Regions from separate parts of the Arsenophonus nasoniae genome, predicted to be linked through region 1. Evidence: predicted binding sites of a transcription regulator. Region 1 holds the regulator's gene; the other holds the start of a gene.

Region 1 (8,437 bases):
TGCATAGCGCTGTAGCGTTTCTTTAATACCAGCTGCTAAAAGCTGAAGAGGGCGAATACGAGCTGGATTGATAGTTACAAAACCTTCTGCTGTTAATAGTATTAGTTGCTGGCGTGCCAATTCATCCAACAGAATATCGATCGATTCAGGCAATTCTTGCATGCTATATCGCATGAAGAGTTCTGCTCTTAGGAATGGATAGATAAGTGCAACTTGATAACCAATCTCCTGACGTTGAACATTTTCATTATGTAATACGATATTGGCTACCAAAGAAGGCAAAACCAATAAATGCATAATATTATTTCGATAATAAGTCATCAATACTGCATTTTCACGTGGTAATACCACAATATCGCCCATACTGTCATGCTCAACTTCAAACTTATCCAATTCCAATGCGTCTGCTAACAATTGATCGGCAGTTTTATTAGGTGTTGTGCTATCATCACTATAAGGCACATTCCTTAATAGTTGCAGGTAACATTCTATTTGTTCAATCAGTTGTTCTCGGGTTAATGCACGCTGGCGTGAAGCTAATAAAGCTGTTGAACATAGATTGACCGCATTGGCAGCAGCGGCATTGTTAATTCTAACCATGATTTTATTAGCTAGCCGAGTCACGGTTGAATTTAACCATGTTGGACGTTGAGGCTCAATATCATCGATAGATTGGCGCCACTCTGGGACATGTTTATTTAAATATTGCGTTAGTGCAATCGGTTGACCAAAATTAACATAACCCTGTCCTAGTCTACGTAACTTGCGTAGACCTCTTAACATGGAAAAAAAGCCTTCTTTCTCTTTTGCTGCACCTTTTAGTTCCTTAGCGTAGGTAGCAACTTCCAATACATGCTCATAACCGATGTAAATAGGGACAATAGTAATTGGACGGGAATCACCTCGTAGCATTGCTTGTAGGGTCATTGACAGCGTGCCAGTCTTTGGTTCCAGTAGTCGGCCTGTGCGAGAGCGGCCGCCTTCAACAAAATATTCAATTGAATAACCACGAGCAAACAGTTCACTGAGATACTCACGAAATATGGTGGAGTAAAGTTTATTGCCCTTGAAAGAGCGGCGAATGAAAAAAGCCCCTAAGTGACGAAAAATTGGACCTGCAGGCCAGAAATTAAGATTGATACCTGCGGCAATATGAGGAGGAACTAAGCCTTGATGATAAAGTACGTAAGAAAGTAATAGGTAATCCATGTGACTACGATGAGAAGGAATATAGACAATTTCATGGCCATCTTGCGCTAATTGGCGCACACGCTCGGCATGTTGCACATTAATTCCTTGATAGAGCCGATTCCAAGTCCAACTCAGTACGCGGTCAGTAATACGGATCGCTTCATAGGAAAAATTAGCGGCAATTTCTTCCATCATGGCAATCGCATTATGTTTTGCCTTCTCAAGAGAGATTTTTTTTGCTTTAACCTCATCTTCAACTGCTTTTTCAATCGCTTTTGAAGTTAACAGCTTCTTGAATAGATCGTGGCGAACAGGTAGCTTGGGGCCAACTGCTGCTAATCGTTGCCGTGAATAGTGAATGCGGGCGACTCGAGCAAGTTTGTTGGCAATAGTTTTATCAGTACCATATTCGCTAGCCATTTGGCGTAAAGAGACAGTAGGTGAAAAACGAACAAAACTGTCACGTCCTAACCAGATAACGGCAAAGAATTTTTGGATACCATTAAGTAGACGTAATGGTGGTGCTGGTGAGTGGCCTTCTCGACCAGGCGCTCGACCGAACATCACTGATACGGGTAGCATCTGAATGTTTAGTTCGGGATTATGGCAATGAAGATCAAGATAAGCAGTAAATGTTTTTACTGAGTCTTTACGTGGATCTGGCGAATAATAACGAAAGACACGCGGGCCATCATCGATAAAGACATAAGCAGGTAATTTAATTTCGTCTATTTCAATCGGATCGAGTGGATCAGGTAAGCCAATAGAACAACATTGTTGACGTAACGTCAATAAGTCCGTTTTAGAATGATAAGGTAATACATATAGAAAAGGACGTGTCGTATCAAGATGCAATTCCTTCATTGGATCTGCTGGTATGAGCTTACTTTTTACCAATAATTTCATTGGTAAATCTAATAGATTATAGTAAATTTTACGCCAAAATGACATAGGTGAGCGATAGCCTCTTATTAGAATCCTACCCAAGCATATCAGAAATAGTAATTAATATCTGTTTAAAAGATAATAATTATACTAAATCCCATATATAACTGTATTTAGAGAGTAAATTTTATGGCAAACCAAACAACGGGACTAACCCGAATTATTAAAGCAACCGGTTATTCGCTGAAAGGGTTAAAATCAGCTTGGAAGAGTGAAGCTGCTTTTAGACAAGAAGCAATTATTGTGGTTATCGCTATTATTGTGGCTTTTTTCCTTGATGTGCAATGGATCGAACGGTTATTACTTATAAGTTCAGTGGTATTAATAGCCATTGTTGAATTATTAAATAGTGCGATTGAAGCAGTGGTTGATAGGATTGGTACAGAATTACATGAACTTTCCGGTAAAGCAAAAGATATAGGCTCAGCGGCTGTTTTTGTTTCAATTTGGTTAGCTATTTTTATTTGGGCAGTTGTGATTGGTAATCATTATTTCGTGAGCTAGTTATAAAAAATAGGGTTTTACACATTTATCAGTTTAAAATCTTCATATAACTGTATATACTTACAGTGACAATGTGCGAATGCCAATAATAGGGGGCGAAATGAAAGAATTAACATTGAGGCAGCAGCGGGTCTATGATCTGGTGCGTGAACACATTTCGCAAACGGGTATGCCTCCCACACGCGCTGAAATTGCTTCAAGTTTAGGTTTTCGTTCACCAAATGCAGCAGAGGAACATTTAAAGGCATTGGCGCGTAAAGGCGTGATTGAAATTGTTTCTGGCGCTTCTCGCGGTATCCGGCTACTACAAGAAGAAAATGAGGATGAAGGATTACCACTTATTGGTCGGGTTGCGGCAGGAGAACCATTACTTGCCCAAGAGCATATCGAAAGCCATTATCGGATTGATGCCACTATTTTTAGACCTAGTGCTGATTTTTTATTACGTGTTAATGGTATGTCCATGAAAAATATTGGAATTATCGATGGTGATTTACTAGCTGTACATAAAACACAGCAGGTCCATAATGGGCAAATTGTTGTTGCACGTATTGATGATGAAGTAACGGTTAAACGCTTTAAGCAAGCGGGTAGTAAAGTCGAATTAATTGCTGAAAATCCTGAATTTGAGCCAATTATTGTGGATTTGCGCACACAAAACTTAACTATTGAAGGACTCGCTGTTGGTATTATTCGTAATAGTAATTCATTTTAGTCATTTCACATCTAATTAATTTTTAAGTAAATTCAGTTTAATTTATTGAGAACAATATTATTATTTTCTAAATTTGTTTGATTTGTAATTAATTGGTATTAAGTAAGTTATTTTAAATTTTATTGATTATTTAATAAAGGCCGATTGTATAAACAACTGGCCTTTGTATCTCTATTTAACTCTAGTAATGCAGAGCTTTAACACGATTTTTTCTCGATTTTGTAGCAAGGCGAGCATAGTCCATGGCTTTCAACAACGGTATGGGATAACTGGAAACCAGTCTTTTTGGCTAATTTTATAATAGCGGTTTCTACTGTTTGACCATTACTCTCGGCAACACTGCCGCAACTGTCACAAATTAGCATAACTGAGGTATGTTTAGGATCCTCAAAATGATGACAAATAACATAGCTATTTGTTGATTCTATTTTGTGAATAAATCCTTGTTCTAAAAGAAATTCTAGACCACGATATATGGTAGGTGGTTTAGCTTGAGGTTCAGAAATTCTAAGTAGGTCAAGCAAATCATAAGCACTAATAGCACAAGGTTGGGCTGCTATAAGGCGCAATACCTCTTCTCTTTGTGGCGTTAAACGTACATTACGCGCTTGGCATATTTTCTTTGCTTGGGACAATATTTTTTCCTGATCTTGCTTTGTCATGAATTATCCTAATGTGAAGATCATTATAATAATGATATTATCATATTTATACTTTTTGATATCTACCATAGTTCTAAAATAAATAATATCTTTTACTATTTTCTAATAATGTTTTTTTATTTTCTAATGTTAGAAACGGATACTTAATTGGAAAATGGGATATATTGTGAGTAGTAATTAAGATGATTAATTTCAACTAGCTAGTGGAATTAATATAAATTATTTCTGCTTATATTGAGAGCTATAAAATTGATAACGAGTTTTACTTGCGATCAGATCTTCCGCTTTACTGAGATTCCTATCACAAATCTATTATATTATTTTTTTATAACTGATAATTATCAGTAACATTTTATATATTGCCTGATTTTTTAACGGAGTTTTTAATGAGTGATACCAAAAAAATACACCATGTTTTTATACTTATGGGGGTATCTGGTAGTGGTAAATCTGCAGTTGCGAGAGGGATCGCTCAGAAAACAGGAGCAGCGTTTTTAGATGGTGATTTTTTGCATCCTCGCGCCAATATTAACAAGATGTCGGATGGCCATGCTTTGAATGATTCTGATCGACTGCCTTGGCTTAAGGCATTGAGTGATGCTATTTTTGCTATGCAAAGAACAAACAGTGTTTCTTTGATTGTTTGTTCCGCTTTGAAAAAAAAATATCGAGATATTTTAAGAAATGGAAACCAGCATTCTGTCATTTTTTTATCTTGAAGGAGATTTTAAATTAATAGAAGGCCGATTAAAAAAGCGTAAAAATCATTTTTTCAAACCAAATATGTTGGTCTCACAGTTTGACACTTTAGAAGTACCTAGTAATGATGAAAAAGATGTGTATGTCATCGATATTAAGCCACCATTAGTTGAGGTTATTGATAATACAGTAAAATTAATTGATGAAATTATTACTAAGGAAAATAGATGAACACGCCTATACCTGAAACATTAAATATGCTGATGTTGACATTGACTGCTGCAGGCGCTGTCTTTTTATTGTTGTTTCTGGTTATGTATGCAAGATTACATGCTTTCATTGCATTGATGGTGGTTTCTATTTTAGCGGGACTGTTTTCTGGCATGCCGGTTAAAAAAATTATAGAAACAATGCAAGAAGGTATGGCAGGAACATTAGGGTTCTTGGCAATTGTCGTGGCTTTAGGCGCAATGTTTGGCCGAATACTTCATGAAACGGGCGCATTAGAGCAAATTGCCATCAAATTAATCACTTGTTTTGGTGAAAAACGAACTAATTTAGCCATTGGTATTACAGGATTGGTTTGTGCATTGCCACTTTTTTTTGATGTCGCAATCGTATTATTAATTGGTATTGTTTTCACCATTACTAACCGTTTAGGTGGCAATGTTGTTAAAACAGCTATACCACTCTTTGCCGGTGTAGCTGCTGCCGCTGCATTTTTACTTCCAGGTCCAACGCCTATGTTAGTTGCATCTCAGATGAATGCTGATTTTGGTTGGATGATTTTGATTGGCATATGCGCAGCTATTCCTGCAATGCTTATCGCCGGGCCATTATTTGGTAATTTTATTAGCCAGCATGTTTTTATTGCGTTACCTGAAAATTATCAAGGAAATGAGAGCAAAAAAGGCAAAATGCCGAGTTTTATGTTCAGCTTATTAATCGTACTATTTCCTTTAGCATTGGTAGGATTGAAAACATTAAGTAATTATTTTTTGGTAAAAGATTCTATTGCAGAGCAATGGTTAGAATTTATTGGCCACCCATTTATAGCATTGCTGTTAGCTTGTTTATTGGCTATCTATAGTTTAGGGTTTCGCTATGGTATGAATAGAGAAAAAGTGATGGAGATCTGCTCAGCAGCGATTCAACCGGCAGGAATTATTTTACTCATCACAGGCGCCGGAGGCGTTTTTAAGCAAATTTTAATAAATTCAGGGGTTGGGCCAGTATTGGGTAATGCGTTAATGAATACAGGTTTACCAATCGTATTGGCCTGTTTTGTCTTAGCGGGGGCTGTACGTATTATTCAAGGTTCAGCAACAGTAGCTTGTTTAACAACTATTGGACTTATATTGCCCGTTATTAGTGAGTTTGGCTATTCTGGCGCTCAATTAGCTGCTTTGGCTGTTTGTATTTCTGGCGGATCAATTGTATTAAGTCATGTAAATGACTCTGGATTTTGGTTATTTAGTAAATTTACTGGTGCTACTGAGGCCCAAACATTAAAAACTTGGACTTTAATGGAAACCATTTTAGGCACAGTTGGTGCGATTGTAGGGATGCTATTTTTTGTTTTTCTTTGAAGTTAGCAAATAAAATGGATTTTAAATGATGCTATTCTGGTAGCGATCAGTGTGTTTATGTTAAAAAATAATAAAATCCATACACGATAAATGTATGGATTTTATTTTTAGTAATTATTACAGCAAAGTTGATCAAATATGCTTTGGCATATTCTGTTGAACTTGGGTGATTAATTCTTCGTTACTTGAGAACATCTGTTGTAAATAACGATTATATTCTCTTCCAAGTTGTGAGTAATTTTTCAGATGGTCAATTAATACACTGGTATTTAATGAATTCTGAGTTCTACGTTGCTGTGCGCGTGAATTGCGTAATAATTGATATGCGTTATTGGTATTCAAATTTCTTAAGTATGCATTGACAGATGCATCGATAGATGAATATACCGCATAGCCTTTGATGGTACCTTTGCTATAGGTACACTTACGACCGCATTTCATGCCAAACAAGTTATTATTTTTCTGTGCTAATCCAGAAGCCCCCCAACCTGATTCTGTTGCTGCTTGGGTAACAACAAAATGGGTAGGAATAATATCCACACGACTTAGTAGATTGTTCCAGTTTAAGCTAGCAGGTGAACTGCATTGTATATTATAACTGGTGCAAATCTGATTTAGTCGTTGTTTGTCAGCGGCGTTCCAATTTTTATTGTAACGCTTGGATAATAACCACTGGCGATCTTGCATGATCTTGTAGTTATATTTTTCAATAATTGGGACAATTGCTTTTAAAAACGCTTTCTTGCGAGCCGCTCCTGATGGATATTTTCGCATATCAGGCAGACGGGTTAGTTCTTTTGTCTGCACAGGTTTGTGATAATACTCATTTAGAGACAAACTCGTACTGGTTGATGAATAACTAAAACTAGTTGATAACAATAACATCAAGAAAGCGAAGACGGCGTTAGTCCTCATCGTTCGAGAGGGCATGGCGCTTCTCCTCGTTTCAAGTTGAACAAAAATTGCACAAATCCTAGCAGATAAATTTAACAAGTGCTACTTATTATTAGCCATTTATTAGTTATACTTTAGTTTTAATTTGTTAATTTTAATGAAAAATAATTTTATTGTTATTTTACAATAAGTTAAATTTTAATGAGATTTAATATAGTTAAAGTTATTTAATCAATTACATGGGGAACTACTCTATTTTTAGCCAAAATTAATGATTTTATTGCTGCTCTAATTCCAAATTATCGCGAATTTCAGTAAATTTCGCTATTTGTGGAAAGTCTTCACGCGTCCAATAACCTTTTTTAGCGGGTAATACAGTAGAAAATTTTGTTGGCCACAGCTGTAGTTGCGCAAATTGGGCTAATTTATAGTGCTTATAATTCTGCGGAAGTGACAGTTTGTGCCCGTATTGGATATTTTTTAGTGGCATGACTGGCATACGGGTACTACTGGTTTCATAATCTCGTTTTAGGAGCAAAAATTTATCAGGGACATGCATTTTGCTATTCCACCATAGACTATCGACTTGATCGAACATTTGTTGAGTTTCGTTTTTAGCGTATGCGCCTAATTCTTTTAATGCTGATGGTAATGTTTTAGTCATACCAGCACTAAATTGTGACACTGAACTTGCTTGACCTTGTAAAATCAGTGTAAGGGCAATACGAGCACCTAACAGGTTGGAATAGAGATCTTCAGGTGAAAAAGCGGAAATGCCTTCAGAAAAACCAGGTACCGATTCATAGCCATAACTTTGAGCAATTTCATGCCAGGCAGCTAATTCAAACGCTAATTCAGCAGCGAGATAAGCACTTAATGTATAACGTTCAATATAGGAGATTGATAGTTTAGACACAAAAAGTTGTATTTTTCTGGCAGCTAATTCATCATCCAGTTGAATTTGATAATTTTCTCCCAGATGAGCAAAAATTTCAGTAAAAAGATATAAGGTATAATCTGCGGTATCTTTTACATGGGCAATGTCAATAAAGCCGCCTTTTTCAGTATAAATAAGGCCTAATTTTTCTTTACTAAGTCCGCTAAGTGCTGTCAAAGTTCCCCAAAAGCTATCATTGTAATGATGTTCACCTAGTTTGTTTGCTTCAACAATATTATCAATTCGATAAAAAGGGATTGGTATTTGCCACAGTTTAACTTTAAGGTTATAGCCAAAAGCA
Region 2 (8,437 bases), 1.4 Mb from region 1:
CACAATCAAGCACTTCACGTAGATACACCGTCTGGCGCTTTTTATTGGGTAATTCTAAACCGACATAAGGTTTACCCGGTATCACCTCCACAATACGTACCGCAGTTGCCGATAAAGAGCGGGCTAAATCTCTTGATAAGTTAGAAATACGTGCGGCCTTCACGCCAGGGGCTAAGTCCAACTCAAAGCGCGTAATAACCGGTCCAGGTGAAAAGCCAACCACTTCCGCTTTTACCCGATAATCGCTTAAACGCGCTTCAATTAAACGGGATGTCTGTTGCAACGCAAACATATCAACCGGTTCGTTGTGGTTTGGTGGGCTGGCAAGCAGATCTAATGAGGGCATGGGCGTTGTGGGTTTCGGTAATGGTTGATCATTACGTACCAGAAAAGGATGAAAAAGACTTCCCTGCTCAGGTAATGTCTGCGCTACCTTTTGCTTTTTATCTTCATGGGCTAATGATGTTTCGCTGAAATCTTTTGCTACTTGCGCTTGTGGTATTACTTCGTCTTCTGCCAAAGGCCATTTATGCTCAATGTGCGGTTGGTTTTCAACTAACGCGTTTGATTCTGTTTCCTCTGATGTAATGACTTTGTCGTGCACATCAATGTTATCTGTTGGCTGATTAAGATTATTAGTTATATTGGTGTTATAACGCTCATTTTGCTGCTGCAAAAACTGATCACGTAATTTTTCTTCATTCCAATTATCAATACTAAACTCAGAGCCATCCGGCTGGGGCGCGTGATTTTGAAAAGCTTTTTGGTCGGCATCCAATTCCTGCTCTTTTTGTGTCGTTAGACGATTACCATAAAGCTCGCGCCGTGTTGGTAAACGAACAGGATTAGGGCGCGGAAATTCGGGGCCAATACCTTTTTTAATTTGTGATTTTACCGGCGTGAAGGCAGTACTCACGTCAGCTTCCGCATCTATTTTGGTTACTGGGGAAATTAAGGGTTCAGCCAGATCAGCCGCTTCTTTTTGCAAGCCAGCTTGAGAAACGTGATTAGGATCTATCGGTTTATTGAGATCAACTTCATCATCCATTGGAACGGGGATATTTGACGGTTTGCTAAAAATATCTTCGTCATATTTGTCCAATGTTTCTGCCTGAATATCAAGGGCAACTTTGGCTTCATCAGGCGTCAAAAACTGTACCTTATCTGGATACAATTGATCGTTTTTATTATTACTCAATTCTTCTTTCGCTAACTGTTTAATTGGCGCAGTTGAAAAAAGCACATCATCAGGATCAATATAATCTGCTGTGTCTGATGTACCATCGTATAATTTAGCCGGATGAGGTGAGACATAAGATTCTGTTGCTTGATGCTTGTTGTTACTACGAGTACGATTAGTAATAAGCGTTATTGCCGCTAAAACCAGTGCACCAATCTTTTCTGCAATCGTTAACCATGACCAACCCGTAAATAGGGTGAAACTAATCGCCCAAATACAAAGTAGCGTTAACGTGGTTCCTAAAATATTAAACCAAGGTAGAATGGCATTACTAAAAACACTACCAATAATGCCACCGGAGGAAAAATTAGGTAAATCATCAATATTAAGTGCTGCCAAAGCACACGAGGTAATTATTAACGCCAACCCACCGATCAGGCGTAAAGAAAGAACAAAGAAATCCAGACAATTTTGGTTATCGATATCTTTAAATATATTCCAACATCCTAACAACATGACTAATGGTATAGCATAGGCTAAAATACCGAAAACAGAGAAAAGAATATCCGCTGACCATGCACCAATGCCGCCCGCTAAATTTTTAATTGGTTCATTCCAAGTCGTCTGTGACCAGCTAGGATCGGAAGGATGAAAACTTATCAGAGCCACCAGCAAAAAAATCGCCCAGATAGTAATTATCAGTAAAATAACCTCTGTCAGTATCTTGCCATTACTGATCTTTTTTAACTTAATGTTTTTGTCTTCTGTATATTCCTGGCCCAAAACTAACACTCCAGGTCTTTCCTGTTGATTGAAAGGAACAACGCTGAGTAATGCTCAGCGTTGAAACTGTATGCATAAACAGGAGTGTACCTAACTTTTTCCGGTTTTGCATCTATTTGATTAACGTGTCTTAATGACCAAACGATTACTCTGTTTTACCTCTTCCATTACTACATAAGTTCGCGTGTCATTGACACCGGGGAGACGAAGCAAAGTCTCGCCTAACAATTTACGATAGGCAGACATATCAGGAACCCGTGTTTTAAGTAAATAATCAAAATCGCCAGAGACTAAATGACATTCCTGAATCCCCTCCAGTTTTTGCACAACAGCATTAAACTGTTCAAAAACATCTGCAGCACCACGGTTCAAGGTGATCTCAACAAAAACCAATAAAGATGCATCGAGATAGTGTGGATTTAATAAAGCAGTATAACCAGAAATAAAACCTTGACGCTCCAAACGACGCACACGTTCCAAACAAGGGGTCGGCGATAACCCTACTCTCTTAGAAAGCTCAACATTAGAAATACGACCATCCTTTTGTAATTCATTAAGTATGTTCCTATCAATACGATCAAGATCTTTTCCTGGACGCTTTTTGTTATCAATCATTTCGTTATCTCTCTTTTATCTATTTTTTTATACCCATTACATTCCCTATTTTCTTTTCTTATTATTGAATTGGAAAAGATGCAATAAGGTTAAACTCCGCCTGACCATTAGTATTTGTAGTATAATTCATCTTGTAGATAAATCATCTGGTTAGTTTTCAATTTGATAATGAAAAGTAGGATATTTATCTATTTGTTTAAATGATGTTCAATTTCAATTAATCAAATTAGGTAATTAATCCTATAAGATGTTTTCTCAAATACACAACCGATTGTCAAAGATTATGAATAAAAATCAGAACATCATAAGGAAATGAATTTATTATTAACTAATTGTCAATAAGACATCAGAAAAATTCTCACTTTAAAACGTTATTTCACGAAAAATAATCTTTTTTCATGACTCGCCTTAATAAATAAAATGTTAAAACAAGTCAACAAAGAATGATTATTTCCTTATCATCTTTTCATTCAATTTACTTTTTTTAATTTTCCTAATCTCCTACAATCGCCACATTAAATAGATATTCTTACAAATGGAGCCGCCATGAACACCAACAAGCATAGTAAGGTTATTATTCTGGGATCTGGCCCAGCTGGCTATACGGCAGCTATTTATGCCGCCCGAGCAAACTTAAATCCGGTATTAATTACCGGCATGCAACCAGGAGGGCAGTTAACTACCACCACCGAAGTTGAAAATTGGCCTGGCGATCATACCGAGTTAATGGGGCCGGTATTGATGGAACGGATGCTGCAGCATACTAAAAAATTCTCTGCAGAAGAAAATATTATTAATGATCATATTTATGCGGTTGATCTACAGCAACGGCCGTTCCAACTCACGGGCGATGACGGAATATATAGCTGTGATGCGCTTATTATCGCTACCGGCGCCTCAGCTCGCTATTTGGGTTTACCTTCTGAAGAAGCCTTTAAAGGTCGTGGCGTTTCAGCCTGCGCCACCTGCGATGGCTTTTTTTATCGCAAGCAAAAAGTGGCGGTAGTAGGTGGTGGAAATACGGCGATTGAAGAAGCACTTTACCTATCCAATATTGCCGAAAAAGTCCATGTTATTCATCGCCGTGAAACGTTTCGCGCTGAAAAAATTCTCATCCAACGGATGATGGAAAAAGTAAAAACTGGCCATATTGTGTTACATACCAATTTTATCCTTGATGAAGTATTAGGTGACAATAGTGGTGTCACTGGTATCAATTTACGTTCAACCGAAAATGACAATCTAGAGATGCTTGCCGTAACTGGCGTGTTTATCGCTATTGGCCATACCCCCAATACCAGTATCTTTGCCGATCAATTAGTGTTAGAAAATGGCTACATTCAAGTGCAATCTGGCACTAAAGGTAATGCAACCCAAACCTCAGTTGAAGGTGTTTTCGCTGCTGGTGATGTCATGGATCATGTCTATCGTCAAGCCATTACCTCAGCAGGGACTGGTTGTATGGCTGCCCTTGACGCCGAACGTTATTTAGACGCGCTATATCGCAAATAAATGTTACAAATTATAATAATTTTATAAATTTCTATAACAGGCGCTGTCGAAATAGCGCCTTTTTATCTGTAACATACCTATAAAAGTTGATATTAGATAAATTAAAATCAACCCGTTATCCTAATTAACTTATCATCGGTATATAAAATCATCATTATGGATAAACAAAAACAAACTGAGTTGGTTAAATGGTTGAAGCAACAATCAGCACCAGCAAAACACTGGCTACGCTTATCCATGTTACTGGGAGTTATTAGTGGCCTACTTATCGTTATGCAAGCCTGGCTTTTAGCTACCATTTTACAAGCATTGATTGTAGATAATCTAGCTCGAGAACAACTGCTAGTTCAATTTGTATTACTCATTTGTGTATTTACTTTAAGAGCGTTAATTCATTTTATCCGGGAAAGTGTTGGATTTGTTTGTGGCAAAATAGTTCGCCAGCAGATCCGTAGCAGAGTATTAAATAAACTTGACCAATTAGGGCCAATTTGGGTTAAAAATAAACCCGCTGGAAGTTGGGCAACGATCATTTTAGAACAAATTGAGGACATACAGGATTATTATGCTCGCTATTTACCGCAAATCTATTTAGCCGCTATGATCCCAATTATCATTCTGATTGCGATTTTCCCGATTAACTGGGCAGCTGGCTTAATTTTATTTATCACCGCACCTTTAATCCCTTTATTTATGATATTAGTCGGAATGGGGGCCGCTGATGTTAATCGGCGAAATTTTGTGGCGTTAGCCCGATTAAGCGGCAGATTTCTCGATCGTTTACGTGGACTTGATACCTTACGACTTTTTTTCCGTGCCAACAAAGAAGTAAAAGATATTGAACAAGCGACTGAAGAATTTCGCCAAAGAACGATGGAAGTCTTACGTATGGCCTTTCTCTCTTCGGCAGTGTTAGAATTCTTCGCATCAATTTCCATTGCCATTGTCGCAGTTTATTTTGGTTTTTCTTATTTAGGGGAATTGCATTTTGGTAATTATGGCATACCAGTTACCCTTTTTGCCGGCTTTTTGGCCTTGATCCTCGCGCCGGAATTTTTTCAGCCACTACGTGATTTAGGTACTTATTATCATGCTAAAGCACAAGCAGTAGGTGCAGCAGAATCTTTATTTACATTATTAGCCAGCATAGAACAACCTCAACCACAACCACAAAATAATCAGCTAATTACTCCGGTTCAACCATTCACGATTACTGCACAACAGCTAGAAATTTTTTCTCATGACAATGTACGCTTAGCTGGCCCGTTAAATTTCACCCTATTGCCAAATCAGCGGATCGCTGTAGTCGGCCAAAGCGGAGCTGGTAAAAGTTCATTGTTAAATGTGCTACTCGGTTTTCTACCTTATCGTGGCTCGCTAATGGTTAATGGAATTGAACTTAAGGATCTCGATATGACTGATTGGCGCAAACAACTTAGCTGGGTTGGTCAAAATCCCCATTTACCTGCACAAACCATTATTGACAACATATGTCTCCATTCAACTAAAGCTTCCACAGCAGCAATCAATGCTGCGATGGAAAATGCTTATGTAACTGAGTTTACTAAGTATTTACCCGCAGGTGTTAATACCCAAATTGGCGAAAATGCCGCTCGCTTGTCCGTTGGACAAGCGCAACGCATTGCTGTCGCGCGTGCGTTATTAAACCCTTGTCATTTGCTTTTACTGGATGAGCCTGCAGCAAGCCTTGATATGCAAAGTGAGCAACGTGTGATGACAGCACTTAATACAGCATCTACTAAACAAACCACTTTGCTGGTTACCCATTTGCTAGAAGAAGCTGTTACTTACGACCAAATATGGGTCATGGCAAAGGGTTTAATTATTGAACAAGGCACTTATAATGAGCTAAGACAGACTAAAGGGGCTTTTAGCCGCTTGCTAACTTATCGCGCAGAGGAAATATAATATGCGTGTACTACTCCCTTTTCTTGCGCTATATCGACGTCATTGGTTGCTGCTTAATCTTGGTATTTTATTAACCATTGTCGCGGTACTGGCGAGTATTAGCCTACTGACTTTATCAGGTTGGTTTTTAGCCGGAACGGCTCTCGCGGGCACTGCCGGGCTTTATACTTTTAATTATATGCTACCAGCAGCAGGTGTTCGTGGTTCAGCCATTATTCGCACGGCCAGTCGTTACGCTGAACGATTAGTTAACCATGATGCGACTTTTCGTGTCTTAGCCCATTTAAGAGTATTTACATTTCAAAAACTATTTCCACTATCTCCTGGCGCTATCGCACACTATCGCCAAGGAGATATTCTTAATCGTCTGGTCGCTGATGTCGAAAGCCTTGATCATTTGTATCTACGAGTGCTTTCTCCAATATTTGCTGCTTTAGTTATTACTATTTTGCTCACCTTGGCGTTAAGTACATTAGACTTACTTCTTGCTCTTACTTTGGGCACTATTATGCTCTGTTTGCTGATTACTTTACCCTTTTTCTTTTATCAGGCGGGAAAATCTATTGGGCACTATCTCACTATATTTCGCAGTCAATATCGTGCTTATTTAATTAATATTATCCAGGCACAAGCAGAGCTAACTGTTTTTGGCGCATTACCTCGCTTTCGGCAAGTATTGACCAATCTAGAATCCAGCTGGCTAAAACGCCAGCAGCAACAATCTAACTTAACCGCGCTATCACAATCTATTATGATTTTAATTTCCGGCCTTACTGCAACCCTACTAATGTGGTTAGCAGCAACCGGTGTGGGTGAACAGCATAAACCTGGTGCACTTATTGCCCTGTTTGTTTTTTGTACCTTAGCGGCATTTGAAGTTCTTGGACCAGTAGCTGTTGCATTTCAATATTTAGGACAAGTCGTCACTTCTGCAAATCGCTTAATGGAGTTAATTAATCAACAACCGGCAGTGACATTTCCAACTTCCGGCATAACGATGAGTAATAAAGTTGAGATCAAATTGCAAAATGTGCATTTCAGTTATCCTCAACAACCGCAACCGACACTACAAAATATCTCTTTAACACTCAATGCAGGTGAACATGTTGCGCTACTAGGTAAAACCGGTTGTGGTAAATCTACGCTATTACAATTATTAACGCGTGCATGGGATGTTAGTTCAGGCCAAATCTTGATAAATGGCCAGCCAATTAATCACTATAATGAGAAAACATTACGTAAATTAATGGCGGTAGTACCACAACGAACCCATATTTTTAGTGATACCTTACGTAATAATCTGTTAATAGCTAAAGATGATGCAAGTGACACTTTACTGACAAAAGTATTAAAACAAGTCGGTTTAGATAGCCTAATTAAAAATCAAGGGCTGGATAGTTGGATCGGTGAAGGTGGTCGACAGCTTTCAGGCGGTGAACAACGGCGATTAGGTATCGCAAGAGCCCTACTTTATGATGCGCCAGTCATTTTATTAGATGAGCCGACCGAAGGATTAGACGCAAAAACTGAAAAACAGATCCTAATTCAGTTGCAGCAGCACTGTAGCGACAAAACCTTGTTAGTTATTACGCATCGCTTACAAGGACTGGAAAAAATGAATCAAATATATGTGATGGATGATGGAAAAATTATTGAGCATGCTACCCACGAGGAATTATTACAATTGCAAGGGCGCTATTTTCAATATTACCAAGCCAGAATAGTACTCACATAATCACAAAATTCGTTAATAGGATGGTTATATGTTTCAGCTTGATGAGGGATCTTATCTCTTTCCAGCGCCAGAATATGCTCTATCTGACCCCAATGGTTTACTCGCGATTGGCGGTGATCTGGCGGTCGGTAGATTACAAGCTGCCTATTATGAAGGGATTTTCCCTTGGTTTAATCCAACGGAAATTCCATTGTGGTGGTCGCCAGATCCACGTGCAGTGCTCTTGCCAGCAGAAATACACATTAGCCGAACAACCAAAAAAAGAATGCGAAAAACGCCTTATGTCATAACGCTAAATCATGACTTTGAACAAGTTATCGCCGGCTGCGCACAACGGCAAGAAGGAACCTGGATCACCCATCAAATCATAGAATCATATACTGCTTTGCATCAACTAGGTGTTGCGCATTCCGTCGAAGTTTGGCACAACACAAAATTAATTGGTGGACTATATGGTGTTAATGTTGGTAAAATTTTTTGTGGTGAATCGATGTTTAGCCGGGTTAGTGATGGTTCTAAATATGCACTTATTGCTTTTTATCACCATTTCCTGCGTTTCGGCGGTAAACTGTTTGATTGCCAAATAATTAATGCATATACCGCCTCTTTAGGTGTGAGAGAGATCCCTCGGATACAATTTTTAAATTATCTCTATCAATATCGCGACCAAGCTCTTGATAAAG

What was found. Region 1 encodes LexA, which represses DNA repair genes until DNA is damaged. Its sites were predicted from a motif close to TNCTGTATGTACATACAGNA; they were not measured.
Region 2: ArsFIN_RS06060 (DNA translocase FtsK 4TM domain-containing protein) is a predicted target of LexA. The motif match lies at 2,028-2,047, and genes of this name have one in related genera.

What each region holds. Positions count from the first base shown of each region.
Region 1 is NZ_CP038613.1:3,731,730-3,740,166, reverse strand. Features, by position in the region: gene plsB (glycerol-3-phosphate 1-O-acyltransferase PlsB) at 1-2,142, opposite strand, end outside; gene ArsFIN_RS18820 (diacylglycerol kinase) at 2,266-2,640, shown strand; gene lexA (transcriptional repressor LexA) at 2,741-3,355, shown strand; gene zur (zinc uptake transcriptional repressor Zur) at 3,553-4,017, opposite strand; partial or broken gene gntK (gluconokinase) at 4,404-4,947, shown strand; gene gntU (gluconate transporter) at 4,944-6,305, shown strand; gene ArsFIN_RS18795 (protein bax) at 6,438-7,235, opposite strand; partial or broken gene ArsFIN_RS18790 (DUF4056 domain-containing protein) at 7,477-8,437, opposite strand, start outside.
Region 2 is NZ_CP038613.1:1,240,364-1,248,800, reverse strand. Features, by position in the region: gene ArsFIN_RS06060 (DNA translocase FtsK 4TM domain-containing protein) at 1-1,963, opposite strand, end outside; gene lrp (leucine-responsive transcriptional regulator Lrp) at 2,084-2,578, opposite strand; gene trxB (thioredoxin-disulfide reductase) at 3,125-4,090, shown strand; gene cydD (heme ABC transporter permease/ATP-binding protein CydD) at 4,247-6,019, shown strand; gene cydC (heme ABC transporter ATP-binding protein/permease CydC) at 6,021-7,754, shown strand; gene aat (leucyl/phenylalanyl-tRNA--protein transferase) at 7,783-8,437, shown strand, end outside.